Regions from separate parts of the Arthrobacter sp. NPDC090010 genome, predicted to be linked through region 1. Evidence: riboswitches for the same ligand, from Rfam matches in the RefSeq annotation. Region 1 holds a riboswitch; each other region holds the start of a gene.
The links. Region 1 has a riboswitch for thiamine pyrophosphate ahead of thiC (phosphomethylpyrimidine synthase ThiC). Riboswitches for the same ligand answer to the same signal wherever they lie in the genome.

Region 1 (10,274 bases):
ACGGAGGACATGGACGGTCCGCCCTTGCAGGCCGCCAGCGAGGAGTGGAAGCCGAGGCGCTGGACTCCGAGGGCGCCGGAGCTGAGGGCGTAGTCGATGCTCCACAGCGCCGATGCGTGGGACTTGTTGGTCTCGTTCTGGTAGCCGGGGCAGGCTGAGGTGCCGGCCTCGGTGATCCACACGGGCAGCTTGTTCTCGGTGGCCGCGGCCATCATGCGCTGGCGGAAGCCGATGCCCCCGTCCCGGTTCGACCTGCTCAGCAGGTTCGCATACGTGGGCTTGCCCGCGGGATCGGCCCCGTTGCAGCTGGAGAAGGGGTAGTGATGGAAGGAGTAGATCTTCTTCTCGGGGAACTCGGCCGCCGCGAAGCCCCGGCCCCAGGTCATGGAGTAGGTGCCCGGCCCGATGACCGGAACCTCGGGAGCCGCCTTCGCGATGGCATCGGCATAGCTGCGGGCGTCCTGCAGGTACCCGGCCTCGCCCCATCCCTTGGGCCGCATTCCGTTGGCCTCGTAGCCGTTCGGCTCGTTACCGGGCGTGTATCCGAGGAAGCGGGGTCCGAAGACATCCTGGGCGGTCTTGACGAAGTCCGCAGCACGCTCAGGTTCAAGATGGGCCAGATCCACGACGATCGCCGCGGTGGAGTCGCTCGCGTCGAGCAGCCCTTTCACCCTGCGGAGGTCCTCCGGAGTCACCTTCGCGGTGGGATGTGTGGAGTCGCCCTTGACCCATGACGGCAGGGCCTCCCCGCTGGAGGTCCAGAAGGCCCGGCGCTCCACCGAATTGCCGCCGAAACGGAGCATCGGTCCGTTGAGTGACTTCAACAGCTCAACCAGGCCGGTGTTGTCTTTGGACAGCGAGGGCAGGGCGAGATCGGTCAGCTCCAAGGAAAGCCCCACGAGGCCCTTGTCGAGCCGCGCCCCGGTGGCGTCGGGCGAGATCGAGACGGTGAAGGGCTCGACCGGATTCATCGGGGAGCCCGCTGGTGGGCCCGGCTGACGGTAGGCGTTCGCCGCCGTGACGGTCTTGAGTGCCGAGGGAGTGGTGGCCGGGTGGCTTGCAGAGGGGCTTCCGGACGCACGGCTGCTTGCAGCAGGGGAGCCGCCGTCTTCGCCGTACTGGGCGAGCAGCTGCACACCCGCCGTGCCTCCGAGCCCGAGGGCCACGGCGACGCCTCCCGCCACGAACCAGTTCCGTTTCCTCTTACGGAATCCGGTGCCCGAAGCACCCGCGCGGGTACTGCGCCGGCTCTCAGGCCCGCCCGGCGGAACGGGGTCGAAGGGCGACGGATGCTGTGAAGGGCCACTCATGATTCTCCAGTTAAATGTCCGATATTTGAACGTCTGTGGAGACATCCTCGCATTTCCGCGGGCGCAGACGGGCACCAGGACCGCGGCCGGCCCCTGCCCGGAGCGCGAAACATTCCGGAAATATCGCCGTCACGGGGCTTTTACCCAGGGGCCGGAAGCGTAACAGCGGTGCAATCTGGCGCCGTGCCCGGCGAAACACGCGACGTCGAAAGTGGATGTCAGGACGCTCCGGCGTCGGACTGAACCACCGGCCCGTCGTGAGACGGCCCTCAGAGATAAGGACACAAGCCATGGAACTGACCGCCAGCAACGTATGGCTCATGGTGGCCGCAGCCCTGGTGCTGTTCATGACACCGGGCCTGGCCTTCTTCTACGGCGGCATGACCCGTGCCAAAGCCGCCCTGAACATGATGATGATGAGCTTCATCTCCATCGGGATCGTCGGAGTGGTCTGGGTCCTGTGGGGCTCCTCCATGAGCGGAGGGGAGGGCGTCTTCGAGATGTTCGGCAATCCCTTCGCCACCTTCGGACTGGAGAACGTCAGCAGCCCTGACGGACTGATCAAGGCCGGCTATGCCGCCACCTTCGCGATCATCACCGTGGCGCTGATCTCGGGAGCGATCGCGGACCGTGCCAAATTCGGTGCCTGGGCCCTGTTCGTCCCGGTCTGGGTGACGCTGGTCTACTGCCCGATCGCCTTCATGGTCTGGGGTGGCGGGCTCTTCGGTCCCGACGGAGCGATCGGCAAGGCCCTGGGTCCCGCCATCGACTTCGCCGGTGGCACCGTGGTCCACATCAACGCCGGTGTGGCGGGACTGATCCTGGTGCTGATCATCGGCAACCGCCGGGGCTTCGGCAAGGATCCCAACCACCGTCCCCACAACATCCCCTTCGTCATGCTGGGCGCCGCGATCCTGTGGTTCGGCTGGTTCGGGTTCAACGCCGGTGCCGCCACGACAGCGCAGCAGGGTGGACTGATCTGGATCAACACGCTCGCGGCTCCCGCGGCCGGCATGCTCGGCTGGCTCGTGACCGAGCGCATCCGTGATGGCCACCCCACCTCGCTGGGCGCCGCCTCCGGTGTGGTGGCCGGTCTGGTCGCGATCACCCCCGCGTGTGCCAACGTCAGCCCGGTGGGAGCAATCGGCCTGGGCATCGTGGCCAGTGTGGCCTCCGCCCTCGCGGTCGGCCTGAAGTTCCGCTTCGGCTATGACGACTCGCTGGATGTGGTGGGTGTCCACCTCGTGTCGGGTCTGATCGGCACCATCGCCCTCGGCTTCATCGCGATCCCGGTGGACGGCTCGCGTGCCGGATTGTTCTACGGCGGAGGCTGGGATCAGCTGATGTCCCAGCTGGCTGCCGCAGGCTTCTCGGTCGCCTACACGGCCATTCTGACCGCGGTGATCGGCTTCGCGATCCACAAGACCCTGGGCTTCCGGGTCTCCGAGGAGCAGGAGGAGATCGGGGTGGACCTTTCGCTGCACGCCGAGTCCGCCTACGAGTTCGGCCTGGCAGGTCACGGCGGAACCTTCCAGCCGCAGGGATCTCTGGAGGCCATTTCAGCGGCCCTGGATCGCCGTGCCGCGGATTTCCAGAAGGCTGCCACGGGGCAGACCTCGGGCAAGGACCGTAAGGAGAGTGTGGACGCATGAAACTCATCACCGCGATCGTCCGGCCCGAGAAGCTGGAGAGCATTCGAGAAGGTCTGGAAGCCTACGGAGTCCAGGGGCTCACGGTCAGTGCGGCCAACGGCTACGGCCGGCAGCGCGGCTACACCGAGGTCTACCGTGGGGCCGAGTACAACGTGAATCTGCTGCCGAAGCTGAGGGTCGAGGTCCTGGCCACCGACGACACCGCGGACGACATCCTGGACGTCATCATCGCCAGTTCGAACACCGGCCGGGCCGGGGACGGCAAGGTGTGGACCGTGGATGTCCACGAAGCGGTCCGGGTCCGGACGGGGGAGCGGGGAGCAGCGGCCATCTGAGACTGCCAGGCCACCGCACCCCACGACGACGGCGGGTCACCCTGAAGAGGGTGACCCGCCGTCGTCGTATGCTCAGCCCGTCGGCTGAACTCGCGCATTCCGTGCGAGCCCGCGCATAGGGGACGCGGGCTCGCACGGAATGCGCGAGTTTGCGGGGCGGGGGTCAGGATTCGGTGGACGGTCCCTGCGAGCCGGCGGGGTAGTCCTCCAGAGGAACCCGTCCGTGGGCCCACGCCGAGAGGACCGGATCCACGATCCGCCAGCAGTCCTCGGCCACGTCGGAGCGGACGGACAGCAGAGGGTCGCCATGCAGTACGCCGTCCAGGACTTCGCCGTAGGGCAGGAGTCCGGAAGAGTGCAGCTCGGTGGTCAGCTCCACCCGGGACAGGGAGAAGACGTTGCCGGCGCTGGTCACGTCCAGCCCCATGCTCAGTGTCTCGGGGCCGAACCCGATGCGCAGCTCATCCGCCTCATCGGTGCCGGAGAAACCGGCCGGAAGGTGTGCGAGCGGTTTGAACCGGATCACCGCCTCCTTCCGTTTGCTCCCCAGGGCCTTTCCGCTGCGGAGGATGAACGGGACACCGGCCCAGCGGGCATTGTTGATCTCCATGCGAACCTCGGCGAACGTCTCCGTCTCGCGCTCAGGATCGACGCCTTCCTCGGCCACGTAGTCGGGTACCTTGCGTTCCGCTATCTTGCCCGCCGTGTAGCGCGCACGCCGGGTGTTCTTGCGGAACGGTGTTGCCACCTTGCTGGCGCGCAACACGGTCGCGATGCCGTCCCTCAGATCACGCTCGCTCAGGGTGGCCGGTGGTTCCATCGCCATGAGTGCCATGATCTGGAGCAGATGGCTCTGGATCATGTCGCGGAGCGCTCCGGCCCGGTCGTAGTACCCGGCCCGTCCTTCCAAGGCGAGATCCTCGTCGAAGACGATCTCCACCTCTGCCACGTTGTCGCGGTTCCACAGCGGCTCCAGGAACCGATTGGCGAAGCGCATCCCGAGAATGTTCAGCACGGTCGACTTGCCGAGGAAATGGTCCACGCGGTGGATGTGGTCCTCGGGTGCCAGCCTGCGCAGCGTGCCGTTGAGCTCGCGGGCGCTCGCCGCATTGGACCCGAACGGCTTCTCCAGCACGAGCCGGGTGCCGAAGGGGACGTCCTCGGGGGATAACGCCTCGCAGGCCAGCAGGCTGATCCTCGGAGGCAACGCGAAGAAGACCGCCACCGGGCCTTCCAGTTCAGCCAGCAGCGAAGCGAAGGCGCCCGGAGCCGTCACATCCACCTGGCGGTAGGACGAAGTCGCGGTGACTTCCTTCCACAGGGATTTGGCCTCGTCGCCGGCGTCGATGGGCAGGGCTTTGGCGAGCCGGCGCTGCCATTTGCTAGGGGTCCACGATTCGGCTCCCGCCCCGATCAGGCTCAGTTCAGGGGCCCGTCCGGCGGTGACCAGTGAGGCGAGCCCTGGGAGGAGCAATCGCCCGGTGAGATCGCCGGATGCTCCGAGAATGAGAAGGGTCTTGATGTCCTTGGCCCGGGAACGCCGGGCGTGTCTGATGCTGGTCACTATGCCAGCATGCCATCACGTCACCCTGACTTGGTACCCTTGAAAGCTGAAAGTCCGTGCCCCCTGGCACGGGGCCCGTGCCGGGATCACCCGGCTCCGGGTTGCAGTCCTGGTACCTCATTGCGAAAGAAGTGCGCGGCGCGTGTTCAATTCACTCTCTGACCGGCTGACAGCGACGTTCAAGAACCTCCGCGGCAAGGGCCGCTTGAGCGAGGCCGACGTCGATGCCACCGTACGCGAGATCCGTCGCGCCCTGCTCGACGCCGACGTCGCCGTCCCCGTCGTGCGCGAGTTCGCCTCCCGCATCAAGGAGCGCGCCCTCGGTTCAGAGGTGTCCGGCGCTCTGAACCCGAGCCAGCAGGTCGTGAAGATCGTCAACGAGGAGCTTGTGACGATCCTGGGTGGCGAGACCCGCAGGCTGCGTCTGGCGAAGAATCCGCCCACCGTCATCATGCTCGCGGGCCTCCAGGGCGCCGGTAAGACCACCCTGGCCGGCAAGCTCTCCAAGTGGCTCAAGGGTCAGGGACACAGCCCGCTGCTGGTGGCCTGTGACCTTCAGCGTCCCAACGCCGTCACCCAGCTGCAGGTGGTCGGCCAGCGCGCCGGAGTTCCGGTGTTCGCACCGCACCCGGGCACCACGAGCGAGTTCGATGTCCCCAGCGGCGATCCGGTGGCTGTCGCCGAGGCCGGTGTCGCCGAGGCGCGCCAGAAGCTGCATGACATCGTGATCGTCGACACCGCCGGCCGCCTCGGTGTGGACGCCGAGATGATGGACCAGGCCCGCCGGATCCGTGACGCCATCACGCCGGACGAGGTCCTCTTCGTCATCGACGCGATGATCGGCCAGGACGCCGTCAACACGGCGAACGCCTTCCATGAAGGTGTCGATTTCACCGGCGTCGTGCTCTCCAAGCTCGACGGCGACGCCCGCGGCGGCGCCGCGCTGTCCGTGGCCTCCGTGACGGGCAAGCCCGTCATGTTCGCCTCCACCGGCGAGGGCGTGGATGACTTCGAGCTCTTCCACCCGGACCGCATGGCCTCCCGCATCCTCGACATGGGCGACATCCTCTCCCTGATCGAGCAGGCCGAACAGAACTGGGACAAGGATGAAGCGGCCCGGATGGCGAAGAAGTTCGCCGACCAGGAGGACTTCACCTTCGAGGACTTCCTCGCCCAGATGCAGCAGATCCGCAAGATGGGATCGATGAAGAAGATGCTCATGATGATGCCTGGCGCGCAGAACATGCGTCAGCAGCTGGAGCAGTTCGATGAGCGCGAGATCGACCGGGTCGAGGCCATGGTCCGCTCCATGACCCCGCACGAGCGCGTGGCTCCCAAGATCATCAACGGCTCGCGGCGTGCACGCATCGCCAGGGGTTCCGGTGTTCACGTCTCCGAGGTCAACGGTCTGCTGGAGCGTTTCGGTCAGGCCCAGAAGATGATGAAGAAGATGGCCCAGGGCGGAATGCCGGGGATGCCCGGAATGTCCGCGGGCGCCGGTGGCGGCACCGCGCGCAAGGCGGCGAAGAAGAACGCCGGCAAGAAGAAGGTGCGTTCCGGCAACCCTGCCAAGGCGGCTCAGGAGCTGCGTGAGGCGGAGGAACGCCGCGCCAACCGGACCCCTTCGGGTGCCGCCTTCGGCCAGCAGGCACAGGACTTCGACCCGTCGAACATGGAACTGCCCAAGGGCTTCGAGAAGTTCCTGGGCAAATAAGGGCCCGTGTCCTCCTACTCTCCCGCCTCCCGCTCCCGGGTGGTCCTGGTCCCCGGACGTGATGCGTCCGGGGCCTCGGCGTGGCCGCGTCAGCATGGCCTGGCGTTGGACTTCGACGCCCTGTTCCTGAGGCAGGACCCGGAGAAACCGCTGGACGCGGAGACTCTGATCGAGACGCTGGGTGGCGTGCCGGCCGCCGTCGTCGCTCATGGTGAAGGTTCGACGGCGGCCGTGAACGCCGCCGTCGAGCGCCCTCTGCTGGTGAGCGCCCTCGTGCTCTGCGAGCCGTGGCTGCCGGAGCTCACGGCGCGAAATCCCGGGGAGCAAGGCGACGGGATCATCCCCGGTGTGCCGATGCTCGTGGTCTCGGGAGGCTGGGAACCCGCGTATGAACGGATCGCCCGGCTCCTGGCGGAATCCGGTGCGGAGCATGTGGTGGTCCCCGGTGGGCACCGGCCACAGGACTCGCCTGAGGGAGCCGACGCGATCAAGGCATTCCTGCGCAGACACCTCTGAAGGCGCAACGCGGGGTCACTTAGGGCCCGATTTTCCCTTGGGATCGGGCCCTGAGTGACCCCGCGTTGCGGGGACTCAGGTCTTCGGCACCCCGACCGGGATCGACTCGATGTACACCTTGCCGCCCTGATCCAGGAACTCCTGGCTCTTGGCGGCCATCCCGGCCAGCGCCTCCTGAACTTCGGCCTGCTGGGCTTCGCGGGATCCATAGGCGTCACGGATGTCCTGTGAGATGCGCATGGAGCAGAACTTGGGCCCGCACATCGAGCAGAAGTGCGCCGTCTTGGCCGGTTCCGCGGGCAACGTCTCATCGTGGAATGCTTCTGCGGTCTCCGGGTCCAGGGACAGCGAGAACTGGTCTCGCCAGCGGAACTCGAAGCGGGCCTTCGAGAGAGCATCGTCTCGTTCGTGGGCTCCAGGATGCCCCTTCGCCAGATCCGCAGAGTGCGCCGCGATCTTGTAGGTGATCACGCCGGTCTTCACATCGTCCCGATTCGGCAGGCCCAGGTGTTCCTTCGGCGTGACGTAGCAGAGCATGGCCGTGCCGTAGCGGGCGATCTCCGTGGCACCGATGGCCGAGGTGATGTGGTCGTAACCCGGGGCGATGTCGGTGACCAGCGGTCCCAAAGTGTAGAAGGGGGCGCCGTCGCAGAGTTCCTGCTGCCGTTCCACGTTCTCCCGCACCAGGTGGAACGGGATGTGACCCGGTCCTTCCACCATGACCTGCACGTCGTACTCCCACGCCCTCTTGGTCAGCTCCGCCAGCGTGTCCAACTCGGCGAACTGCGCGGCGTCGTTGGCATCCGCTGTGGAACCGGGCCGCAGTCCGTCGCCCAGGGAGAACGCGACGTCGTACCTTGCGAAGATCTCGCACAGCTCATCGAAGTGGGTGTACAGGAAGTTCTCCCGGTGATGAGCCAGGCACCAGCCGGCCATGATGGACCCGCCGCGCGAGACGATGCCGGTGACCCGGTCCGCCGTGAGCGGAACATAGCGCAGCAGCACGCCGGCATGGATGGTCATGTAGTCGACGCCTTGCTCGCACTGCTCGATCACCGTGTCTCGGAAGACCTCCCAGCTCAGCTTGTCCGCCTCACCGTTGACCTTCTCCAGGGCCTGATAGATGGGAACCGTGCCGATGGGGACGGGAGAGTTGCGGAGGATCCATTCACGGGTGGTGTGGATGTCGTCGCCGGTGGAGAGGTCCATGACGGTGTCCGCGCCCCACAGGGTCGCCCAATGCAGCTTGTCCACTTCTTCCGCGATGGAACTGGTGACGGCGGAGTTGCCGATGTTGGCGTTGACCTTCACCAGGAAGGCTTTGCCGATGATCATCGGCTCGGACTCGGGGTGATTGATATTGGCCGGGATGATCGCGCGGCCCGCAGCGACCTCGGAGAGCACGAGCTCCACGGGGCAGTTTTCGCGCAGCGCCACGAAGCGCATCTCGGGCGTCACGATCCCCGCCCGGGCGTAGTGCATCTGGGTCACACGCCGTCCGTTCTTGGCCACGAGCGGTGCTCTGCGCTCGCCCAGCCACTCCTGCGAGGAGGCTCCGCGCCGGACGGCCGAGCGGCCGTCGTCGAGCAGATTGCGTTCGCGGCCCTGATAGGTCTCCACGTCCTCGCGGTCCCGGATCCACTCCGCCCGCAGAGGCGGCAGGCCGCGCTCGGGCTCGCTGCCGGGGCCGACCGTCCGGTAGACCCGCAGGGGAGCGTTGGCCCGGCCGCCGGGCGAATCCTCCAGGTGGATGTTCGTCACCGGGACACGGATGCCGTGTTCCCCATCGAGGAATTCCAGACTGTGGGCAGGGGATTGCTGCAGTGATTTCATCGATACTCACTTCCTTCGCCGGCATTACCCGGTCAGGTTCTACGGTCCGGACAGCATCAGTCCGATCTCAGCCCCTTGCCGGGACACCCGTGTGGTCTCGAACACGGTAACACGAGGCCGCTACGCTTGCTCCATGGCTGAAATGCGACCACGCCCGGTCATCGAATTCACGGGTCCTGTGCTGCTTGGACCGGACGATGAGGCCTTGGGCCTTTGGTCTGTCGGAGGCCGCCTGACCTTCCGGATGCCATCCGTCGAGCCGGATCTGCGAGTGGACGGCTGGGTTCTCCCGGGGCTGGTGGACGCCCACTGCCATATCGGGCTGACCGAGGGCGGAGCCGCGGATGAGGTGCTGACCGTGGAACAAGCGCGCCGGGATCTGGCTGCCGGGACCCTCTTGGTGCGTGACGCAGGATCGCCGGCGGACACGCGGTGGCTTGATGGTCGTGCGGATGCGCCCCGGATCATCCGAGCGGCGCGGCACGTGGCGGCGTCGCGTCGTTATCTGCGGGGTCTGGCGCTGGAAGTGGACGACGCCGGGCTCGTCGAGGCCGTGCGCGAGCAGGCGAGGCTGTCGGTCGCGGCGGACCCTCGGGGCTGGGTGAAGCTGGTGGGGGACTGGATCGACCGCTCCGCCGGGGATCTCAAGCCGTCCTTCCCCGCGGAACTCCTCGCCGAGGCTGTCGCGGCGGCTCATGACGAAGGAGCCAGGGTGACCGCGCACTGTTTCGGTGAGGAAATCCTGGACGATGTCATCGCGGCCGGAATCGACTGCATCGAACACGCCACCGGCTTGCAGGAGGAACATCTGCCGCAGCTGGTCGAGCGGGGCATCCCCATCGTTCCCACGTTGATCAACATCGCGACCTTCCCGGACATCGCGGCCCGGGGGGAGGCGAAGTTCCCACGGTATGCCGCACACATGAGGGCACTGTGGGAACGACGCTATGAGAATGTGGCCCGCGCCCATGCCGCGGGGGTCCGGATCTTCGCGGGCACCGACGCCGGCACCGTGATCGCTCATGGACGCCTGGCCGATGAGGTGAACGAGCTGCACAGGGCGGGCCTGACCACGCAATCGGCGGTCGATTCCGCCTGCTGGGCCGCACGGAGCTGGCTGGGGGCCTCCGGCCTGGATGAAGGCGCTCCGGCCGATGTGGTGGTCTACGCCCAGGACCCAAGGAAGAATCTGACGGTCCTCGCGACTCCACAGCAGGTCTTCCGGGAAGGTGTCCCATACAGGACCCTCGCGGAATGAATTGAAGTGCGGAATAAATTGAAGCTTCAAGTAATTGAGAAGAGTATGAACGCTTCAGCCGCACACTCTCAGGACCTTCTGCCCGCCGATCT
Region 2 (10,274 bases), on a different contig from region 1:
CCCGGGCCACCAGGGCAGCGACGGTGGCGTCGTCCCCCAGCGTGTGCCGTTCACCATTGACGGTGATGTTCATGCGCGTGCCTCCACTGTCTGTTGCGAAAGAGTTCCTGGGCTGAACCGGTCCGGCCGGAATGCCGCCCACCGGTCACCACCCGTACCGTCGAGAAGCTCAAGCACCGCACGGGCTGCCACCGGTGTCAGGAGCACCCCGTGGCGGAAGAAGCCCGTGGCGATCACCAGGCCGGGCAGGTCCTGCCCGTCGGGGCCCCGCACCCGCCCGAGCAACGGGGCGTTGTCCGGCGTGCCCGGTCTGGCCCGGGCCGTCACTTCCTCCAGTTCCAGTTCGGCCACCGCGGGAACCAGAAGCTGGGCATCCCGGAGCAACTGATGGACGCCGCCCGCGGATGCACCGCTTTGTCCGTCCTCCCTCTGGGTGGCCCCGATCACCACCGTCCCATCCTCGCGCGGCACCAGATAGACAGGCAGGCCCCGCACCGACCCCCGCACCGTTGACGTCAGGAAAGGCTTGAGCCGTTCGGGGACTCTGAGCCTGAGGATGTCGCCGTGCACGGGCCGTAAGGGAAGACGCACATCGGCCGGGAGCCCCCCGAGGTCCGCTGCGGCAAGCCCGTTCGCCACTACGACCTCACGGGCCCACACCGTACGCCCGGAGGAAAGTCTCACGCCCGAAGCCCGGCCGGCCGAGGCCTCCGCCCAGAGGACCTCCTCCGCGCGCTCGGTCATGAGCGTCCCGCCGTCGTCCGTGAAGCGCTCCAGCATGGCCGCATGCAAACGCCGCGGATCGACCTGGTGGTCGCCCGGGGTGAGGAAGGCGCACGAGAGCTGAGGCGCGAGCAGCGGTTCCAGGCGCCGAGCCTCGCGCACGGTGACGGGCTCGACGTCGAGCCCGTGGCCTCGCTGCACGGAGCACAGATCTGCGAGCGCCGTCCGGTCGGCGGCATCGAAACCGAGCACCAGGGTGGGCGTCTCGCGGTAACCGCCCAGGGCCCCGAAAGACCCGGCGAACTCAGGCCACAGACGGGAGGACTCCACCATCAGGCCGAGAAGGGCTTCCTCCTGGTAGTGGTATTCGCTCACGGGGGCGAGCATGCCCGCTGCGGCGAAGGTGGCCCCCTGGGCAGGCTCGGGGTCGATGAGCGCGACGGTGCGGCCGGAGGAAAGCGCCGTCCAGGCGATGCCGAGCCCCACGATCCCCGCACCGATCACGGCGACATCGACGACTGGCTCCTGCATGCTTCCGTGTCCTTCCCTACGCCGGTACGAACCGGATCAGGTGTGGCGGTCGGCGCTGAAGCCCTCTCAGCCGTGCGAATGTGACCATCCGGAACCGGCTCCCGCAGTACGGCATCAGTCTAGCCGCTAGCCTTGAACGCATGAGTTCCGCAGCAATTGCTACACCGTCCCTCGCCTCGGCCCGTCTCTACGTCTGCACCGATGGACGCCGGGAGCGCGGCGACTTCGCCGGGTTCGTGGATGCGGCGTACGCCGGAGGCGTGGACATCATCCAACTGCGGGACAAGAACATCGAAGCGGCCGAGGAACTGGACCTTCTCGCCGCCCTCCGCGAGGCCGCCCAGCGGCACGGGAAACTCTGGGCCGTCAACGACCGCGCGGACATCGCGTCGATTTCCGGTGCACCGGTGCTCCACGTCGGGCAGAAAGACCTCCCGCTTCCCGCCGCGCGTTCCTTGATGGGCGACGACGCCGTGCTGGGCCTCTCGACCCACTCCCCCGTGCAGGTCGATGATGCGCTCGCTGCCGCGGCACGTGCCGAGACGGACTACTTCTGCGTGGGTCCGCTCTGGGCCACCCCGACGAAGCCCGGCCGGGCCGGCGTCGGCCTCGAACTGGTCAGCCATGCCGCTCGGACCCAGACCACCGTGCCGTGGTTCGCGATCGGCGGCATCGACCACGGCAACGTGGCTCAGGTCGTCGAGGCGGGGGCCCGCCGCGTGGTCGTCGTCCGTGCGGTGACGGAAGCACAGGATCCTGCTGACGCTGCACAGCGTCTCCTGGCCGCCCTGCCCGAACTCTGAGCAAAACACTGCCCTGGCTGGGAACAACTGCCTGAAAAGCCGAAGACCCCCGCGATGAGGCGGGGGTCTTCGGCGTTCCAGAGGAGTTGAGGGTCACTGAACCTCGTACTTCATGCCTTCCGGTTTGCTCGGCATCGCACAGAGCACGATCAGGATGATCCCGCCGACGTAGGGAATCAACGCCAGGAAGAACATCGGGCCGGGGAAGCCCGCGTCGTGCAGACGGCGCCAGGCGATGGCGAGGTCCGGGACCAGGAGGGCCAGACCGATGATGGCACCGATGATGATCAGGATGAGTCCGAACACCATGCCGCCGGTGAAGACGACGTCCGAGCTGGAGCTCGAGGTGTAGCCGTAGCTGTCGGTGCGGCTCACTGCGGCCTGGCTGATGATGCCGCCGAACAGCAGGGCGTAGCCGATGCCGATCGGAATTCCGGCCACCACCGCGCGGAAGAGGAACCACCACCAGTACTCACTGCGCCCTGCGCGGCCCTTGAAGTTGGCGTAGTTACTGAAGGCCAGCTTGATCGCATCGACGAATCCGACGCTGGGGCGGGGCACGAACGGTGCGTAAAGACCGCCATAGGCCGGCTGACCGTAGGGGCTCTGCGGCTGCTGCTGATACCCGCCGGGCTGTTGGCCGTACCCGGGCTGCTGCGGGGCACCGAATTGCGGCGGCTGCGGCTGACCCTGCGGCGTGCCGTACTGCGGCGCCTGCGGCTGCTGTCCATAGGGAGGCTGCTGCGGAGGTTGCGGCTGCTGCCCGTAAGGTGGTTGTTGGGGCGGCTGCTGCCCCCCGTTGTTGTTCTGCCAATCAGGTTGTTGCGTCATGGTCGCTTTCTCCCGTCACCTGCGCATCTGTGTCCTGCTCTAAATCTAGACCTTCAGGCGGCTCCCCGCTATGGGGACAAGTCCCCATTGAGCTGGGTCAATAGCCGTATTTCATGCCTTCCGGACTGCTTTCCATGGCCAGCAGTGCGAGGAGGACGACTGAGCCGAACGGGGCCAGCGTCAGCAGTACGAACCAACCGCTGTAGCCGGCGTCGTGGAGTCTCCGCACTCTGACGGCCAGTCCGGGGAGTAAAAGGGCGAGCCCGGCCAGAAGCAGGACGATCACGAGGATCACGGCCACCACCAGCAACGGGTTCCAGGTGAAGTCGGCGGTCGGGAGGCGGGAACCGGAGCGGGAACCAACCCGCGCGCCTTCGACAACGGAGCTCAGAATTCCCACCAGGAACACCACATAGGCGGTGAGGTACAGCACGCTCATCACCAGATACTCGAAGACGAACCACCACCAGAACTCCGAGTTGACCGCCCGCCCGTTGAAGTTGGCGTAGTTGCGGAAGCCTGACTTGACGGCCTGCGTGAAGGTGGCCTTGGGACGGATCGCGAGAGGCGGAAGCGGTGGCGGGCCCCAGAACTGCGGCGGCTGGGCGAACTGCCCGTAGGGGGCCTCTCCCCCGGAGGGCGGCCCTGTGGGGTACTGCGGTTCCTGAGTCATGGTTTCCTCCAGCGGTGATGGTTCGTCGATGTCCCTAGGCCAGTCATACTCCAGGCCGGCCCGGAATGGCATGGTCGCCGCAGGAATTTCGTGCGGCGACCATGCGGTGGCCGGGCGGGTGCTCAGACCTTACGGTCGAATCGGGCGCCTTCCGGTTTGGATTGCAGCGCCCAGAGGACCACCAGAGCGATATCTCCCAGCGGCACGAGCCAGAGAAGGAGGAACCACGCGCTGAAGTTGGCGTCGTGCAGACGGCGTGCGCCCACAGCAGCCGTCGGAAGAAGCACTCCGAGGGAGAACACGCCGGCCAGCCCCCAGAAGACGTATCCCATGACCATGGAGGCATTGGACTGGATCTCCACCTGTCCGGTACCCGGGATCTCCGTGTAGTCGCCTTCGGAGACTGCCTGGCCGATTCCCGAGCTGAAGAAGATGGCCGCCACCGTGGAGAGGACCACGACCACCACCGCGACGAACAGGAACCACCACCAGAACTCCGAGCGCCGGGCCCGGCCGCCGAACTTGGTGTAGTTCTGGAAGCCTGAACGGATCGCCGCACCGAAACCCATGCCTGCCGGGGCCGCGTAGGCGGTCGCAGTCGGCTGTGGGGCGCCACCGAAGCCCTGCGGGGCAGCGTACGACGGCGTTGACGGCTGCTGTGGCGCACCGTAACCGGGCTGCTGGAACTGGCTCTGCTGGTGCTGGCTCTGTTGGTACTGGGCCGGCTGCTGATACTGCGGCTGCTGATATTGGCCCTGCCCCGGCTGGCCTTGCTGCTGATACTGCCCCGGATACGCCTGTCCGCCCTGATACTGCGGTGGCGTGTACGGCGGCTGAGCAGGCGGCGCAGGCTGCGAGTACTGCTGCGCCGGATGCTGCGGCGGGCCGGAGTACTGCTGGGCACCCTGCTGCGGCATGCCCTGTCCCCAGCTCTGCTGCGGCGGAGCGGGTTGTTGCGGATAGCCCGGAGAAGTCGTCTGCTGCTGTCCCGCGGAGTAGCCTCCCTGCTGTGGGCTGAGCTGCGGGGGACGTGGAGGCTGCGGCGGCGTGCCCGGCTGCTGGTTCTGAGGCTCGGGCGAAGCGGGGCGCTCCCCCTGTTGTTCCGGCTGGCTGCTCATGGCGGAGCATGCTCCTGACTGGCCCAGGGGCCGTGATGTGCGGTGATGATTTGCTGTCAGTATGCCAGAACGGCTCCGACGGAATGTCGGAGCTCCCGCGCCCTGGACCGGGCGTTAGCCTGTGACGTGTGACGCACACTTGGATCCCCGTCTCAGGTCCCGCCGCACAGGATGGTCTGGCCGCGGCCCTCACCGCCCTACGCGAAGAACTGCAATTGCCCTCCGCCTTTCCGCCCGAGGCCATGGAGGAGGCCCTGCGCGCCGTGCAGGAACGGTCCTTGCCCGACTGGGACCGCACCGAGTTGGAACTCGTCACCATAGATCCGGCAAGCTCCACGGACCTGGATCAGGCGGTCCATATCGCGCGATCCGGCACCGGCTACGCGGTCAGTTACGCGATCGCCGACGTTCCCTCATTCATTCAGCCGGGCGGTGCCCTGGATGCCGAGTGCCGCCGTCGCGGGCTGACCCTTTACGCCCCGGACGGCAGAATCCCCCTGCACCCTGAAGAGATCTCTGAAGACGCCGGAAGTCTTCTGCCGGATGCCGAACGTGGCGCGTTCCTCTGGGAGTTCGCCCTCGATGGCAGCGGCGAGGTCGTCTCGGCCTCCGTCAGACGGGCGAGGGTGAAGTCCCGGGCGAAACTCAGCTACCAGGGTGTCCAGCAATCCATCGACGACGGCAACGCCGGCGAGTCTCTCATGCTCCTGAAGGAAGTGGGCTTGAAGCGGATCGAGCTCGAGCGGCAGCGCGGCGGTGCGAGCCTGAAGCTCCCCGCACAGGTGGTGGAGCAGGACCCGGAGACGGGCACCTACCGCTTGGAAACGGAGACCCCCTTGCCCGTCGAGGACTGGAACGCCCAGATCTCGCTCATGACGGGCATGGCAGCCGCTGACATCATGCTCCGGGCGAAGACGGGCATCCTGCGCACCATGCCCGCACCGGACGAACGCTCCCTGATGACCTTCGAGCGCCAGGCCGCGGCTCTCGGAAAACCGTGGAGGCGGACCGGAGAAGGATCCATCAGCTATGGCGAGTACCTTCGGACCTTGGACCCCTCACAGGCCAAGGACCTCGCGATCGTGCATGCCGCAGCCGCACTCTTCCGTGGGGCGGAATACGCGGCTTTCGACGGCGAGCTGCCGGAGAACACCGTGCAAGCCGCCATCGGGGCGCCGTACGCGCACACCACGGCACCCCTGCGGCGGCTGGTGGATCGGTGGGTCCTGGTGATCTGCGAGGCACTCTGCGCAGGGACGCCCGTGCCCGGCTGGGCTCGGGAGAGCCTGCACGAGGTTCCTGAGCTGATGAGGGCGGCGGACCAGCGTTCATCCAAACTGGACCGTGCCGCGATCGACACCGTGGAGGCAGCCCTCATGGGACCGCGGATCGGGGAGGTCTTCGAAGCGATCGTGATCTCAACGGGCAACGGGAAGAACGGAAGCGCCCCTACCGCCAGTATTCAGCTTCTGGAACCGGCCGTCAGCGCTCGTTGCACAGGCGTCATGGAAGCCGGGACCAAGGTCCGGGTCCGCCTGGACGCCGCCGACCTCGCCCGGCGCAGCGTCTCCTTCAGCCTCGTGACGCCGGAGGCTCCGGACGACGGTCCCGCAGGAAATCCGGGAAGCACGGCCTCGATCCCCTAGAATGGCTTCGTAGTCATGGATGCCCGGTCGTTGATTGAACTTCATCGTCCAGTCCGGACCCGCTCCGCGGTCCGGCACCCCTGACGGCCACCAGTTGGCTCACGCAGACCGCGATCGGCTTCCACCCCGTACTCCGCCTTGCCCTGCTCACCGCCGGGTTCGAGCAGCCCTGGCCGAATTCCGCCAAGGCACTCCCGGCGGAGCAATGCCAAGGAGGCACGCGTGAGCGAAACACACAGCCATGAGATCCTGACGGATCTCGGCGGCACCGAGAGCGTCGAACCCGAAGAGACCATCACCACCACGGCCGAGCCCCATGCCGAGGTCCAGAAGACCTTTGCGGACTTCGGCGTCCGTGCGGAGATCGCAGATTCCCTGGCCCAGGCGGGCATCCTGCACCCTTTCCCCATCCAGGCCCTGACGCTCCCCGTGGCCCTGGGCGGTCATGACATCATCGGGCAGGCGAAGACCGGCACGGGCAAGACGCTCGGCTTCGGCATCCCGGCGCTCGAACGCGTCGTCACCGCCGAGGAGGACGGCTACGCCAAGCTCCCGGTTCCAGGTGCGCCTCAGGCCCTCGTCATCGTTCCCACGCGTGAGCTCGCAGTCCAGGTCGCCAACGACCTGGCCACCGCCAGCCGCCTGCACAAGGTGCGGATCGCCACCATCTACGGCGGCCGCGCCTATGAGCCGCAGATCGAGGCGCTTCAGCACGGCGTCGAGCTCGTCGTCGGCACTCCGGGCCGCCTGATCGATCTCTACAAGCAGCGGCACCTGAACCTCTCGAACATCCGCACCGTCGTCCTGGACGAAGCGGACGAAATGCTGGACCTCGGCTTCCTCCCGGACGTCGAGACCCTCATGGCGGCAACCCCGGCCACGCGCCAGACGATGCTGTTCTCGGCCACCATGCCCGGCCCGGTCATCGCCATGGCTCGCCGCTACATGACCCGCCCCACGCACATCCGCGCCGCCGACCCGGACGACGAGGGCCTGACCAAGCGTGACATCCGTCAGCTCGTCTACCGCGCGCACGCTCTCGACAAGATCGAAGTCGTGGCACGCATCCTGCAGGCCCGCGGCCGGGGTCGCACGGTCATCTTCACCAAGACCAAGCGCACCGCCGCCAAGGTGGCCGACGAGTTGGTCGAGCGCGGCTTCGCAGCAGCAGCCCTGCACGGAGACCTCGGCCAGGGCGCACGCGAGCAGGCTCTGCGCGCCTTCCGCAACAACAAGGTGGACGTCCTCGTGGCCACCGATGTCGCCGCCCGCGGCATCGACGTCGACGACGTCACCCACGTCATCAACTACCAGTGCGTGGAGGACGAGAAGATCTACCTGCACCGCGTCGGCCGCACCGGACGCGCGGGCAACAAGGGCACTGCGGTGACCTTCGTGGACTGGGAGGACATGCCCCGCTGGGCCCTCATCAACAAGGCCCTGGGTCTTGATTTCGCGGAGCCCGTGGAAACCTATTCCTCCTCGGCGCACCTCTACACGGATCTCGACATCCCCGAGGGCACCAAGGGCCGCCTGCCCAAGAACCAGCGTGTGCTCGCCGGAGTCGATGCCGAAGAGCTTGAGGACCTGGGCGAGACCGGCAAGCGTCAGCGCAAGCAGCCGGCCGGCCGCCAGTCCTCTTCAGGAGGCCGTTCCCGCGGCGGCGAGCGCCGCACCACCGAGCAGCGCAGCGAGGATTCCTCCGGCGAAGGCGAGAACCGCCGTCGCCGCCGTCCTCGCAAGCCGGCCGGTGAAGGACAGGAGGCTCCCGCTCGCGAGCAGGCGCCCCAGACCGCTACGAGCGACGACGACGCGCGCCGCCGTCGTCCGCGCAGCCGCACCCGCCGCCGCAACGGCGAAGTCGTGAACCGCGCCGAAGGCAGCGCACCCGCGCAGGAATCCTGACGACGCGCATGCCCGGCCCGGCGCAGGCGCTGTGGAGCCCCGACGGCGGGAACCTGGTGGTCCAATCGGACAACGCCACGTTCCTGCCGTCGTTGCCGGATGGCTCCTTCACCCTCATTTACATCGATCCGCCCTTCAACACGGGCCGGGTCCAGCGTCGGCAGCAGACCACCATGGTCCGCAGTGCCGAAGGCGAGGGCGACCGTGTGGGGTTCCAGGGCCGCAGCTATCAGACGGTCCGGGGGCAGCTGCACCGCTACGACGACGCATTCACGGACTACTGGTCCTTCCTGGAACCCCGCTTGCAGGAAGCCTGGAGGCTCCTCGCCCCGGACGGCACACTGTACCTGCATCTGGACTACCGGGAAGTGCACTATGCCAAGGTGATGCTGGACGCGATCTTCGGCCGGGAGAGCTTCCTCAACGAGATCATCTGGGCCTACGACTACGGTGCCCGGGCGCGCCGTCGCTGGCCGGCCAAGCACGACAACATCCTGGTGTATGTGAAGGACCCGGAGCGTTATCACTTCGACGCTGCCGAAGTCGACAGGGAGCCGTACATGGCACCCGGTCTCGTCACGGAGGCGAAACGTCAGCTGGGCAAGTTGCCCACGGACGTCTGGTGGCACACCATCGTCTCGCCCACCGGCAAGGAGAAGACCGGTTATCCGACGCAGAAGCCCGAGGGTCTGTTGCGCCGAATGGTCGCCGCTTCCACACGTCCCGGTGACTGGTGCCTGGACTTCTTCGCCGGTTCCGGAACCCTGGGCTCGGTGGCGGCCAAGGCGGGACGCCGTTTCGTCTGCGTGGACGAGAATCCTGCGGCCGTGGACATCATGGCGCTGCGACTGGGTGATGCGGCGCAGCTGCACCGTCTCGTCTAGCCCGGCGGTCGCTCAGCGATCTCCGCTCGTCGATTGCCGTTCCAGGGCAAGCTCGTTGATCAGACGGCCCAGTCCGGCGGGGTCCTCGAGATGCGCCAGATGGCCCTGACCGGCAAGTTCGTGGACCACCGCGCCGGGCACACGCCCTTCGATCGCCTCGAATGCCGTGCCATAGGGTTCCGCGTTGCGGTTGCGCTGCCCGAGGATCAAATCCACACGCGCGGGGCGTTGTGCCATCGCTTCCGGTGGTGCGATCGCGTTGAGCGCCGCCAGCTCGGCATGCAACGGCTCGCTGAAGCGGCGCAACATCCCCCACACCCCAGGGTCGGCCCTGAGTTCGTCGACGTATTCCGCTGAAAAACCGGAGATCCGGCGGTTGACGATCTCGACGCTCCGGTCCCAGTCTTCCGCGGCCTCTGCGGCGTGCAGGGCTCCGAGCGCGTCGAGCGCGAACGGCCTGCCGACAGGTTCGTAGGCGATCACCTGCTTCACGGTGCTCCGGTCGGCCGCAAGCAGGGCTATGAGGCCCCCGTAGCTCCAGCCGAAGAGCGCCTCCACCGGCCCGAATCGGTCCAGGACTGCCAGCAGATCAGCCACCTCGGTGTCCACGGAGTACTCCGGTGTGAGCGGGCCCGACGGGGCACGTCCTCGCCGGTTCAGGACCATCACCGACGGCCAGGCGTCGATGACCGCTGCAACCTCGCTCCAGGAGCGTGCGTCACTCATCACGCCCGGCACCATGAGAAGCCCTGGGGTTCCGGGTTCGCCGTACACATCCACCGTGACCCAGCTGGCGCCGTCGACCGTCAATACATTCTGTATCGTTTGCTCCATAAATTTATTATGGAGCAAACGATCTATAATGCAAGGGTGTCTCCCAGCAACCGCGGACGGCCCCCGGCCTTCGAACGTGATCAGGCAATCCTGGGTGCCGCACGGCTGTTCTGGCGCTACGGATACTCGGGAACGTCGACGCGGGCCCTCACCGCCGGACTCGGGCTCTCGACCTCAAGCCTCTACTCCGCTTTCGGCAGCAAGGCCGGGCTCTTCGAGGAGGCCGTGCGGAACTACGCGGAGCACTACCGGGAGATCTACCGGCAGGCTGTCGCGGAACGCGACATCGCAGACGTCATCGAGCGGGTCCTCCTCGATTCGGTCCT
Region 3 (10,274 bases), on a different contig from region 1:
CGGGTGAAGTCGGCGTCGTGCGTGACGGAAAGCAACCCGACGCCGTCGGCGAGCAACTCCAGCAGCAAAGAGCCGAGTTCCGCCCAGGTGTTGGCGTCCTGACCGAACGTCGGTTCGTCCAGCACCAACAGCCTCGGATGAGCGGCCAGCACGGTCGCGACCGACAGCCGTCGCTTCTCTCCGCCGGAGAGCGTATAAGGATTGGCCTCCACCAGGGATTCCAGCCGCAGACGCTGCAGCAGCTCGTCCACTCGATCCTCACCTCGGCCCAGCTGACGCGGTCCGAAGCGCAGTTCGTCCAGGACGGTTCCGGTCACGAATTGATGTTCCGGTTCCTGGAAGACGGTGCCGATCCTCGTGATCAGTTCCTTCGCCTTCCAGCGGTGCGGCTCGGGGTGCCGGGGTTCGGATCCTCCCGCGGTCATCAAGAGTTCAGAGGCGACGACGGCGCCCCGCACCGGCGGCAGCAGGCCCGCCAGGGTGAGGGCCAGGGTCGACTTCCCGGCGCCGTTGGGGCCGGTGACCGAGAGTGCGTGTCCGGCTTTCAGCTTCAGGCCGACGTCGCTCAGGACAGGTTCCGTGGCCTTCGCGCCGAGTCCCCGGCGAGCGCGGACGGCACGGCTCACGGCGAGTTCGCGCGCCCGGAGGAGCACTGCGCCGCCGGATCCGCGGGAACCCGTTTCCCGGGTCGGACCGCTCAGCACGGGCACCCGACCCGGAATCCAGACGCCCTGCGCGGCCAGGGCCTCGCCCTGCGCGTCCAGCACCGCCCCGGGCGCACCGGACGCAAGCACGCCGGACGGCCCGGAACCGTCGGCCCCCAGCACCACCACGCGGTCCACGGCGTCCTTCCAGACGTCCACCCGGTGCTCCACCACCACCAGCGTCGCCCCCGAGCCGGCGACAGCACGGATCACGGCATCACGGACCTCCAGCACGCCGTCCGGGTCCAGATTCGCGGTGGGCTCGTCCAGCAGTACCAGGCCCGGCCGCATGGCCAGCACCCCGGCCAGAGCCAGACGCTGCTTCTGACCACCCGACAGCGCATGCGTCGGGTGATCCAGCGGCAAGTGCCCCAGCCCGACGTCGTCGAGCGCTCTGCGGACCCGGCCCCAGATCTCGGAGGGCGGCACGGCCAGATTCTCGGCGCCGAAGGCGACATCGTCGCCCACCCGGCCGAGCACCACCTGAGTCTCGGGGTCCTGCTGCACCAGCCCGGCCCGGCCGCGTGCCGCGCGAGGGGACGCGCCGTCGATCAGCAGAGTGCCGCTCTCGTCGGCTCCGTCATCCTCGGTGGAGCCGAGCACACCCGCCAGGGCATGCAGCAGCGTCGACTTGCCGGCCCCGGACGGACCGAGCAACAGGACCTTTTCGCCCGGTTCGAGGTCGAGGTCGAGGCCGGCGACGGCGGCGCGGTCACGCCCGCCGTGCCGCCAGCCCCAGCCCCGGGCGGTGACCCGGGCCGGATGGACCGAGGTGGAGGCCATGGCTCAGCCGAAGACCGGTTCGGACCCGGCCCGGCGGGACGCGAAAGCCGACAGTGCACCGGTCTTCGCCAGGCCTCGGGTGGCCAGCCACCCGAGCAGCCCACCGATCACGGCGCCGGAAATCACACAGAACAGGAGGTACACGGCCTGGGATCCGCCGTCCCAGGTGATGTTCCAGCCCCAGGGAAGGAAGTTGTCATTGATGGCGCATCCGAGACCCGCCACCGCGCCCGAGAACAGGGCCACCGGGAGGTTGAACTTCCGGTACAGGAAGATCGCCAGGACGATCTCCGCGCCCAGGCCCTGGATGGCTCCGGAGGCCACTACCGTCAGGCCGTACTGTGAACCCATCACGAGTTCCGAGCAGGCCGCGATGACCTCCACCAGCAGAGCGGCGCCCGGCTTGCGGATGATGAGGCCGGCGAGGACGCCCGGCAGCAGCCAGCCTCCGACGTAGAGCCCGGAGAGGGGCGGGAACGCGGTGGTCAGCGGGCTGATCAGATTGGCACCCTGATCCCAGGCCCAGAAGATCACACCGCCGGCGACGGCGATCAGTGCCGCCACCACGATGTCCACCACGCGCCAGCTGCGGCGCGTCGCGATTGTCTGTGTGGTCATGTCATCCTCCTGGGATTGCAGGAGGGGAGGTGCCGGATGGCACGTTCTGAGATGCTCGACTCCCTATCGCCGGTACTAACCGGATCAGGTTCGAGGGTCTGCGGTTGATCCGCACTCTCAGCGCCCACGCACCTCTCGGTGGCGGCGCTCCCCTGTCGTTTCTGGTGGACCACAGTTTATACCCGCCCGACGACGGTGTTGCGGTCCCGCTGTCACATTGGGAGCGTTGCCCCTAGGTGACGGCCGACCGACGCTGTTGCTCCCCCTGCCGAGCTCGCTGATTCCGGACCACGCCCCTGCCGAGCCCGCTAGTTAAGGGTCAAATCGCTCACACAACACGCGATCTCGCGCCGAACTAGCGAGATCGGCGGAACACAGCGCTGCATTAGACCGAGCCCGCTAGTCGGGGACTGCCCCTGGCTGAGCCCGCTAGACAGAACACCTCACCTCACGAACTCGCTAGTTATGGGTCAAACCGCTCACAAGATACGCGATCTCGCACCGAACTCGCGAGGTCGGCCGAACACGGTGCGTGGTTGACGTGGGCCCGGTCCACCGCCCGCGCCCAGGCCTCTGTTGCCCTCCTCACGAAACTTGGCCTCCTTCCGGACCGCTGGTTAGGCTCGCAGCCAAGTTCAGAACGAGCACGGGGAGTACGATGGCGCGCCGATCGCGAGCAGGATTGACCATGAAAAGCCTGGCGGGGGTCCTGGCCCTGAGCGCCTCGGCGACATTGCTGGGAGCCTGCGGCGCGCCGTCGTCCGCGACCTCGACGCCGAGCCCCAGCGCCCCGGCGAGCACTCCCGAGGCCCCGTCCGCAGCCCTGCTGGCCAAACTCGCCCCGCAGAATGCACGAACGCTGAGCAACCCTGCCAGTCCCAAAGCGACACTGGTCCTCTTCACCGACTACCAGTGCCCCTACTGCGCCAAGATGGATGCGCTCATGACCCGCGCCGTGAAGGAGTACGGCTCGCAGGTCAAGATCGTGGTGCGCAACTTCCCCCTGCCCATGCACCAGAACGCGCCGCTCGCCGCCAAAGCCGTGGAAGCCGCCGCGGAACAGGGCGCCCAGGCCCGGATGGCGGACGCCCTGTTCACGCACCAGTCGGAGTGGGCGAAGTCGGCTTCGGGCCAGGCGGAGGCCTTCACCTCCTACGCTCGCACTCTGGGCCTCGACATGGAACGTTTCACCAAGGACTTCACCTCGGCCGCGGTCGCGCAGCGGGTCCAGCGGGATCTCGACGACGCCACGGAGCTCGGCCTCCGCGGAACGCCGACCCTGGTGCTCGACGGGAGGCTCCTCGAAGTCGACTCCAGCAGCTACGACACGTTGAAGCTCCCCCTGGATTCCGTCCTCAAAAGCTGACGACCGCGGCTTCAGGGTCGCCCGATCAGTCCCCCAGCAAGGGCCTGCACCTGCCTCGATCGTGCTCTGTGGCACTAGTCTGTTACTCAGAAGGGACGGGCCGCAGACGTGACGGAATACACGAGTTGGCACAGCGAGCGAACCGGGACGCTGATGTGGCGGGTGCAAGCATCCGCCACTCAGCAGAGCGTCCTTCCAGATGGCGTCATGGACATCATGTGGTTCCAGAACCGCCTGGTGTTCGCCGGACCTGGCACGCGTGCCATGACCGTCTCCACATCACCCGGTGAGGTTACCGTCGGGCTCCGGCTTCCTCCGGGCGTGGCCCACACCCTGCTCCAGGTGTCCGCGCAAGAACTGGTTGACCTGAACGTCGATCTTCAGGCCGTGACCCCGCACGCGGCGGCTCTGGAACGCCGATTCGACGGCGATCCCGGCAAGCTATTGGAGCAAGTCCTGGCAGAGTTATGGCGACGGGCGGAACCTGACCACGGGCTCCTCTCGCTTGCAGCTTCGCTCGATCATTCAGCACACCAGGGGAAGCGTTTGGCAGAGATAGCCTGCGCCCACAACATGTCCGAACGGTCATTGCGCCGGATCCATGACCGCCTTTTCGGCTACGGCCCGAATAGTCTTCTGCAGATCCACCGCTTTCAGAAGGCCCTCCAACTCGTCCAGGATGGCTTGGCACTGGGAGACGCGGCTGCTTCCGCCGGGTATTTCGACCAGGCTCACTTCACGCGAGACGCGAAGAAACTGTCCGGACGAACGCCTGCGCGGCTCGCAGCCGGTCTTTGACCACGCAGTCCGTGGCTGCACCGCAGACGCGTTCTGGCCGATTCGTCCAATCATGAGTCCTCCGGACGAACCATGCTCGAAGCATGAGCATTGATATTGACCGCGCCCACGCTTTCATGACATCCCACGCACGACTGCTGGATCGCCACCGTTTTGACCTCGCCCTGAACATCGGAGAGGCGGAGCGGTCGAGGAACGGCATCATCAACAGCCTCGAAGCGTATCGAAACAGCGACGGCGGCTTCGGCTGGGGACTGGAGCCCGACCTCCGGGCGCCGGAAAGCCAGCCAGGCGGAGCACAGCATGCTTGGGAGGCCATCGCTGATACCGGCATCGCCGCACCCGAGACGTCCGGCCCCTTGTTGGAATGGCTTGAGAAGGTCGCGCTCCCGGACGGCGGTCTCCCTTTCGCCCTGCCGATTGAAGATCCGACCGCATGCGCACCTTTCTGGGTCCAGGCCGATTCGGGCAAGTCGTCGCTGCAGATCACCGCAGGCATCACCACCCACGCTCTCCGCTCGGCCCGGGTCGATGAATCGATCCTGTCGCATCCGTGGTTGAAGGGCTCGGTGGCATACTGCTTCAACGCGATCGCCGCCATCACCGAGGCACCGTTCGCGTACGTTCTGTCTGCGGCCCTCCAATTCCTGGACGCCGCCTCCGACACCCATCCACAAGCGCAAGCCCTGCTGACCGAGCTGTTCCGCTTCGTACCTCACACGGGTGCCCTTCCCGTGCTCGGCGGTGCTGACGGCGAAAGTCTCCATCTCCTGGACTATGCTCCGGAACCGGGCCGCCCGATCCGTGCGCTGCTCGGACCCGATGCGGTGGAGGCGGACCTCGATCGCGCCCAGTCGGCACAGGACGCCGACGGCGGCTGGTCTGCCGACTTCCCGAGCTACTCCGACGCTGCGGCCATGGAATGGCGTGGCTACCTCACGATACGTACGGCCTCATTGTTGAAGCTCAATGGGCGCTAGCCGAGGAAGCCCGAGACCGTCCGGAAGCGGTCTTTTCAGCAAGGTCCGTGGGGAAACGACTGGACCTGGCGAGCCGAACCCCTCCGGGGCGGCGAGCCGATGCATGGCACATGAGCGGTGAACGTCCACGGTATTTTGAGCCAGCGTTCAGACTCCGGTCGTAGCGTGGACATCGTCTCCAGAGAGAGATGTGCGAGTGAGTGAATCATGGCCCCGGCGTTGCCATACCGTGCCGGGGCCATACTCATGCCCGAGGCCGCATGGGCAAGGCCAGGGATTCACGGCTCGAAGCGGACCACGTTCCATTCGAGGATGCGCGGCTCCGCGAACCCCTCAGTGACGAAGGGGTCGTCAGCGATGAATCTCTCGGCGTCGTCCCGCGTGGAGAAAACTCCCATCGACCCGGCCGCCGGATCAGGCGTCAGGAACGGGCCCAGGGCGATCAGTCCGCCGCCGGCCGCACGGAATTCCCGGTAATAGGACTGATGCCGCGGAAACACCTCCATGAGCCGGGCCCGGTCGACGCCGTCACGCAGGGAGTACAACACCACGAATTCCATGCCCGGATCGTATCAACGGGCCATCTGCACGCACCCACCAGCACCCGGAGCCAGGCGCCCACCCTCTGCGACCCCGCCTCCCCTGCCAGGTGAGTTCGTGGGTTTCGGCTGAGTTCGTGGGAAAGACCCACGAACTCAGCCGAAACCCACGAGCTCGGCCGAAACCCAGCTCCCGTCCCGGCCCGCCACGAACTCGGCCGTTGGGACGGGCGTGCTCACGCCGAGCCACACTGTGACTTCGTTCACTTCACTCAATGCAAGATTGCACTGCGTGCACTGGCTGCCGTAGCATTTTTTCCATGGACTCCAGCACGGCTCTCGACGCGACACCCCGCGGCACGGGAGCACCCGCGGGCGGGAAGGACGAGAAGACTTCCCGCCGTGAGCTCAACAAGCAGGCCACCCGGGCCGCGATCATCGAGGCGTCCGTCCGGCTGCTCTCCGAGAACGGCATGGGCAACTTCACGGCCGAGGACCTGGCCGACGCCGTCGGGATCTCCCGCCGCACCTTCTTCAACTACTTCCCCAGCCCGGAAGCCGCCCTCGCCGCAACAGTCCAGAACTTCCTGGACGGCGCCATCGAGGAGTTCCGCAAGCGGCCCCTGGAGGAACCGCTACTGGACTCCGCCATCGCCGCCGTCACCTCACTGGTGGAGCCGGGAGCCCTGTCCCGGATGGCGCGGGTCTGCCTTCTGACGGAGAATCAACCTCAGGTGCAACGCTGGCAGCTCATGGCCTGGGAGGAGGCGAGCTACAAGCTCAGCGCCGTTGCCGTAGAACGTCTGGGAACTGAAGCAGACCCCTTCTTCGTCAAGACTATGGTGGGCGCCATCATCGGCGCGGGGAAGTCGGCCATGGAGTTCTGGCTGGAACACCAGCTCCCCCGTGACGGGAACGTGGCGGACACCGACAGCGCAGCGTTGCGCGTCCTCATCACCCAAGCACTCCAGTATCTTCGCAACGGCTTCGCCTGAGCACCACCCATCACCCGCTCCCGCACCAACCGGCATCGACAAAGGCAATAGACCATGGCACTCCTGCTCTACAGGCTCGGCAAGTTCTCCTACCGGCACCGCTGGTGGGTCCTCTCCTTCTGGCTCGTGGTCCTCTTGGCCGTCGGAGGTGCGGCCGCCGCATTCCACGGCAAGCTCACCAATGACTTCAAGATCCCCGGCACCGAGACCCAGCGGGTTCTGGACCACCTGAAGGAGGTCCTCCCGGAGTCCGCGGGCGGCACGGGATCCGTGGTCTTCGAGACCAAGGACGGCAAGGCCTTCACGGATGCGCAGAAGAAGAGCGTCCAGGACGCCCTGAAGAGCCTCAACGGGGCGGCCGAACTCCAGGGCACCATCGACCCCTTCGCGACCCAGGCCCAGGTGGATGCCGGCACCAGCAAGCTGAGCGACGCGGAGAAGCAGATCGCAGCCGGCCGGGCCCAGCAGGCCGCGGGCAACGCCCAGCTGGAGGATGCCAAGAAGCAGCTGGACACCGCCAAGCAACAGGCGGCAGCCGCCCAGGCATCCGGCGCCCAGGTCCCTGCGGCCCAGGCACAGGCCGCGGCAGCCCAGATCGCCGCCGCGGAGAAGGCTTACAACGACGGCCGTGCCAAAGCCGATGCCGCCGCCAAGGAACTGGACGCCCACCAGGCGGAACTGGATCAGGCCAAGCGCAAGGCGCAAGCGGCTCAGGGGATCCGCTTCGTCTCCAAGGACGGCGCCGTGGCCGTCGCCCAGATCACCTTCAAGGTCTCACTGAGCGCCGTCTCCACCGACGCCCGCGATCACGTCGTCAACACCCTGGAAGCCACCCAGAGCAGTGGCTTGAACGTCTATCCGAGCAAGGAACTCTCCGAGGACCTCGGCAGCCTGGCCGGACCGGCTGAGATCATCGGTCTCTGCGTCGCCGTGCTGGTCCTGATCATCATGCTCGGGACTCTCGTGGCCGCCGGGCTCCCGCTCCTGATGGCGATCGCCGGAGTCGGGGTCGGCGTGGGCGGCACCTTCGCACTGTCCGGCGCGATCCAGATGAACAGCATGACGCCCATCCTCGCCCTGATGCTGGGCCTGGCGGTCGGCATCGACTATTCCCTGTTCATCGTCAACCGGCACCGCAGTCAGATCCTGGCCGGCATGGACATGGAGGAATCGGTCGCACGCGCCACCGGCACCAGCGGCAACGCCGTGTTCTTCGCGGGCATCACCGTGGTCATCACGCTTGCGGCATTGGCCGTACCGGGCCTGCCGTTCCTGACCCTCATGGGCCTCGCCGCCGCAGCCACCGTGGCGATGGCGGTCCTCGTCTCCCTCACGCTGACGCCCGCGATTCTCGGGTTCATCGGGCGCCGCGTGGTGTCCAAGCGAGGCTGGCGCCGGGCTGCGGAGAAGGCGTCGCATCCCCTTTCGGATGACGACGACGCCGCCCGCGGCTGGGGCGCCTGGGTCACCAAGTGGCCGTGGCTGGCGGTGCTGGTCGCCGTCGTCGTGCTCGGCACGGTGGCGCTCCCCGCCAAGGACCTCCACCTGGCTCTCCCGGACGGCGGATCCGAGGCCGCGGATTCCTCCGCGTACAAGGCCTACTCCACCATCAGCAAGGCCTTCGGCGATGGCATGAACGGACCGATCGTGGTGGTCGGCGAGTTCCCGGCCGGGCTGAGCGAACAGGACGCCGAGGCGAAGCAACTGGATGTGGCGGACAAGCTCCGCGGCGTCCCGGGCGTGGTCGCCGCGGTGCCCGCCACCCTCAGTGATGACCGCCAGACGGCCGTCTTCCAGGTGATCCCGTCGCAGGGGCCGGCGAACCCGGACACTGTCACGGTGGTCTCCGATCTGCGTTCCGAAGCACAGCAGATCAAGCAGGATCTCAATGTGAGCATCGGCCTGACGGGTCAGACTGCGGCGAACATCGATGTGTCGAACAAGCTTGTGGACGCCATGCCGGTCTATCTCGCGATCGTCGTCGGCCTCTCGCTGATTCTTCTGCTGCTGGTGTTCCGCTCGATCTGGGTCCCGGTGCTCGCCACCGTCGGCTTCCTGCTCTCCCTGGCGGCCTCGTTCGGCGCCGTGGTGGCCGTCTACCAGTGGGGCTGGCTCGGCGGGGTGTTCGACGTCAGCCACCCGGGTCCGATCCTGAGCATGCTGCCCATCATCCTGATCGGCGTCCTGTTCGGCCTGGCCATGGACTACCAGGTGTTCATCGGCTCCGGCATGCGTGAGGCGTACGTCCATGGGGCGAAGGCGAGGAACGCCGTACGCATCGGTTTCCGGCATGCCGCCACCGTGGTCACGGCCGCCGCGATCATCATGACCAGCGTGTTCGCCGGCTTCATCTTCAACCACCTGACGATGGTCCGGCCCCTCGGCTTCTCCTTGGCGTTCGGCGTCCTGGTGGATGCCTTCGTGGTGCGCATGACGCTGATCCCGGCGGCCATGCACCTGCTGGGCGCCCGTGCCTGGTGGCTGCCGAAGTGGCTCGAGAGGCATCTCCCGGACGTCGACGTCGAGGGTGCCCGCCTGAACCGCGACACCCCGGTTCTCGCAGGCGCCGACGCCGGGATCGCAACCGCGGACTCCGCCGGTCCGGTTCCGCAGGAGGACGAGCGCCCCGGCAAGCGGAGCGCTGTCGCACGTCCCGCCGAGCCCGCCGCACACACCGGTTCGCACGCGCTCATCATGGCCCCGGACGGGACACCCCGGGACTTCGGCAACCCGATTCCGGGCGGCCGCCGGGAGGCCCGGCAGCGGGAGAGGATGATCGCCACGGGCATGATCCCCGTGGTTCCGCAGCCCGAACGGAGCGGTGATGACGAGCCGGAGTCCGACCCGGTCGGTGCCAGGCGCTGACCGGGCGGGACGAGTAGGCTGAAGAGCAGTAACGTCCGGCACAGCAAGGGAGAAACCATGCAGCTTCTGCTCAAATTGCTCGGCACGGCCGTGAGCATCGGCGCCGGGATCGTCGGCTCCAAGCTGGTGAACGCCGGCTGGGAGAAGGCCACGGGTAACAAGCCGCCTCAGAAGGGCGACGACGCCGAGGCGAGCCTGCGCGGCGCTCTCGCCTTCGCAGTCATCTCGGCCACTGTCAGCGCGGCCATCCAGGTGCTCACCACCCGCGGCACTCAGCGGGCCATCGCCAAGTTCAACAAGACCCGGGACATCGTCTAAACACGCTCCCGCGCGTCGCCCCTACAACGAGTGGGCACTTGATCACAGTCCCGGGCGGGAACACTGTGATCAAGTGCCCACTCGCGGTGTTTCAGCCCTCGGTGACGGTCCGTTCAGGGACGGTCCGCTCAGTGCTGGGGCGTATGGCTGTCATGGGCCGAGCAGTGCGACTGCCCTCCGTAGACCGGTACCGGCGCGGCGTCGACGGCCGCGTCATGGACCACTTCGCCGCCCACCAGGGTGAGTGCCGCCCGCTGTTCCAGCAGCGCGGCGGGATCCTGCTCGTGCTCGTAGAGATTGGAGCTCCA

Region 2: it holds a riboswitch for thiamine pyrophosphate, as region 1 does, so the genes downstream of both, thiO (glycine oxidase ThiO) here and thiC (phosphomethylpyrimidine synthase ThiC) in region 1, are expected to answer to the same signal.
Region 3: it holds a riboswitch for thiamine pyrophosphate, as region 1 does, so the genes downstream of both, ACIPXZ_RS06020 (ECF transporter S component) here and thiC (phosphomethylpyrimidine synthase ThiC) in region 1, are expected to answer to the same signal.

The regions. Positions count from the first base shown of each region.
Region 1 covers NZ_JBIVFT010000002.1:401,361-411,634, reverse strand. The annotation lists gene ACIPXZ_RS04755 (hypothetical protein) at 1-1,310, opposite strand, end outside; gene ACIPXZ_RS04750 (ammonium transporter) at 1,601-2,962, shown strand; gene ACIPXZ_RS04745 (P-II family nitrogen regulator) at 2,959-3,297, shown strand; gene ACIPXZ_RS04740 (glucose-6-phosphate dehydrogenase) at 3,461-4,861, opposite strand; gene ffh (signal recognition particle protein) at 5,004-6,575, shown strand; gene ACIPXZ_RS04730 (alpha/beta fold hydrolase) at 6,582-7,091, shown strand; gene thiC (phosphomethylpyrimidine synthase ThiC) at 7,167-8,924, opposite strand; TPP riboswitch at 8,918-9,025, opposite strand; gene ACIPXZ_RS04720 (amidohydrolase family protein) at 9,058-10,182, shown strand; gene ACIPXZ_RS04715 (VOC family protein) at 10,228-10,274, shown strand, end outside.
Region 2 covers NZ_JBIVFT010000001.1:373,816-384,089, reverse strand. The annotation lists gene thiS (sulfur carrier protein ThiS) at 1-73, opposite strand, end outside; gene thiO (glycine oxidase ThiO) at 70-1,254, opposite strand; TPP riboswitch at 1,251-1,369, opposite strand; gene thiE (thiamine phosphate synthase) at 1,395-2,057, shown strand; gene ACIPXZ_RS01820 (DUF805 domain-containing protein) at 2,151-2,888, opposite strand; gene ACIPXZ_RS01815 (DUF805 domain-containing protein) at 2,986-3,561, opposite strand; gene ACIPXZ_RS01810 (DUF805 domain-containing protein) at 3,684-4,679, opposite strand; gene ACIPXZ_RS01805 (RNB domain-containing ribonuclease) at 4,808-6,325, shown strand; gene ACIPXZ_RS01800 (DEAD/DEAH box helicase) at 6,548-8,230, shown strand; gene ACIPXZ_RS01795 (DNA-methyltransferase) at 8,239-9,114, shown strand; gene ACIPXZ_RS01790 (alpha/beta fold hydrolase) at 9,127-9,948, opposite strand; gene ACIPXZ_RS01785 (TetR/AcrR family transcriptional regulator) at 9,985-10,274, shown strand, end outside.
Region 3 covers NZ_JBIVFT010000003.1:133,126-143,399, forward strand. The annotation lists gene ACIPXZ_RS06015 (ABC transporter ATP-binding protein) at 1-1,487, opposite strand, end outside; gene ACIPXZ_RS06020 (ECF transporter S component) at 1,491-2,105, opposite strand; TPP riboswitch at 2,149-2,269, opposite strand; gene ACIPXZ_RS06025 (DsbA family protein) at 2,794-3,471, shown strand; gene ACIPXZ_RS06030 (helix-turn-helix domain-containing protein) at 3,625-4,269, shown strand; gene ACIPXZ_RS06035 (hypothetical protein) at 4,353-5,249, shown strand; gene ACIPXZ_RS06040 (YciI family protein) at 5,528-5,809, opposite strand; gene ACIPXZ_RS06045 (TetR family transcriptional regulator) at 6,109-6,783, shown strand; gene ACIPXZ_RS06050 (MMPL family transporter) at 6,838-9,648, shown strand; gene ACIPXZ_RS06055 (DUF4235 domain-containing protein) at 9,706-9,966, shown strand; gene ACIPXZ_RS06060 (amidohydrolase) at 10,095-10,274, opposite strand, start outside.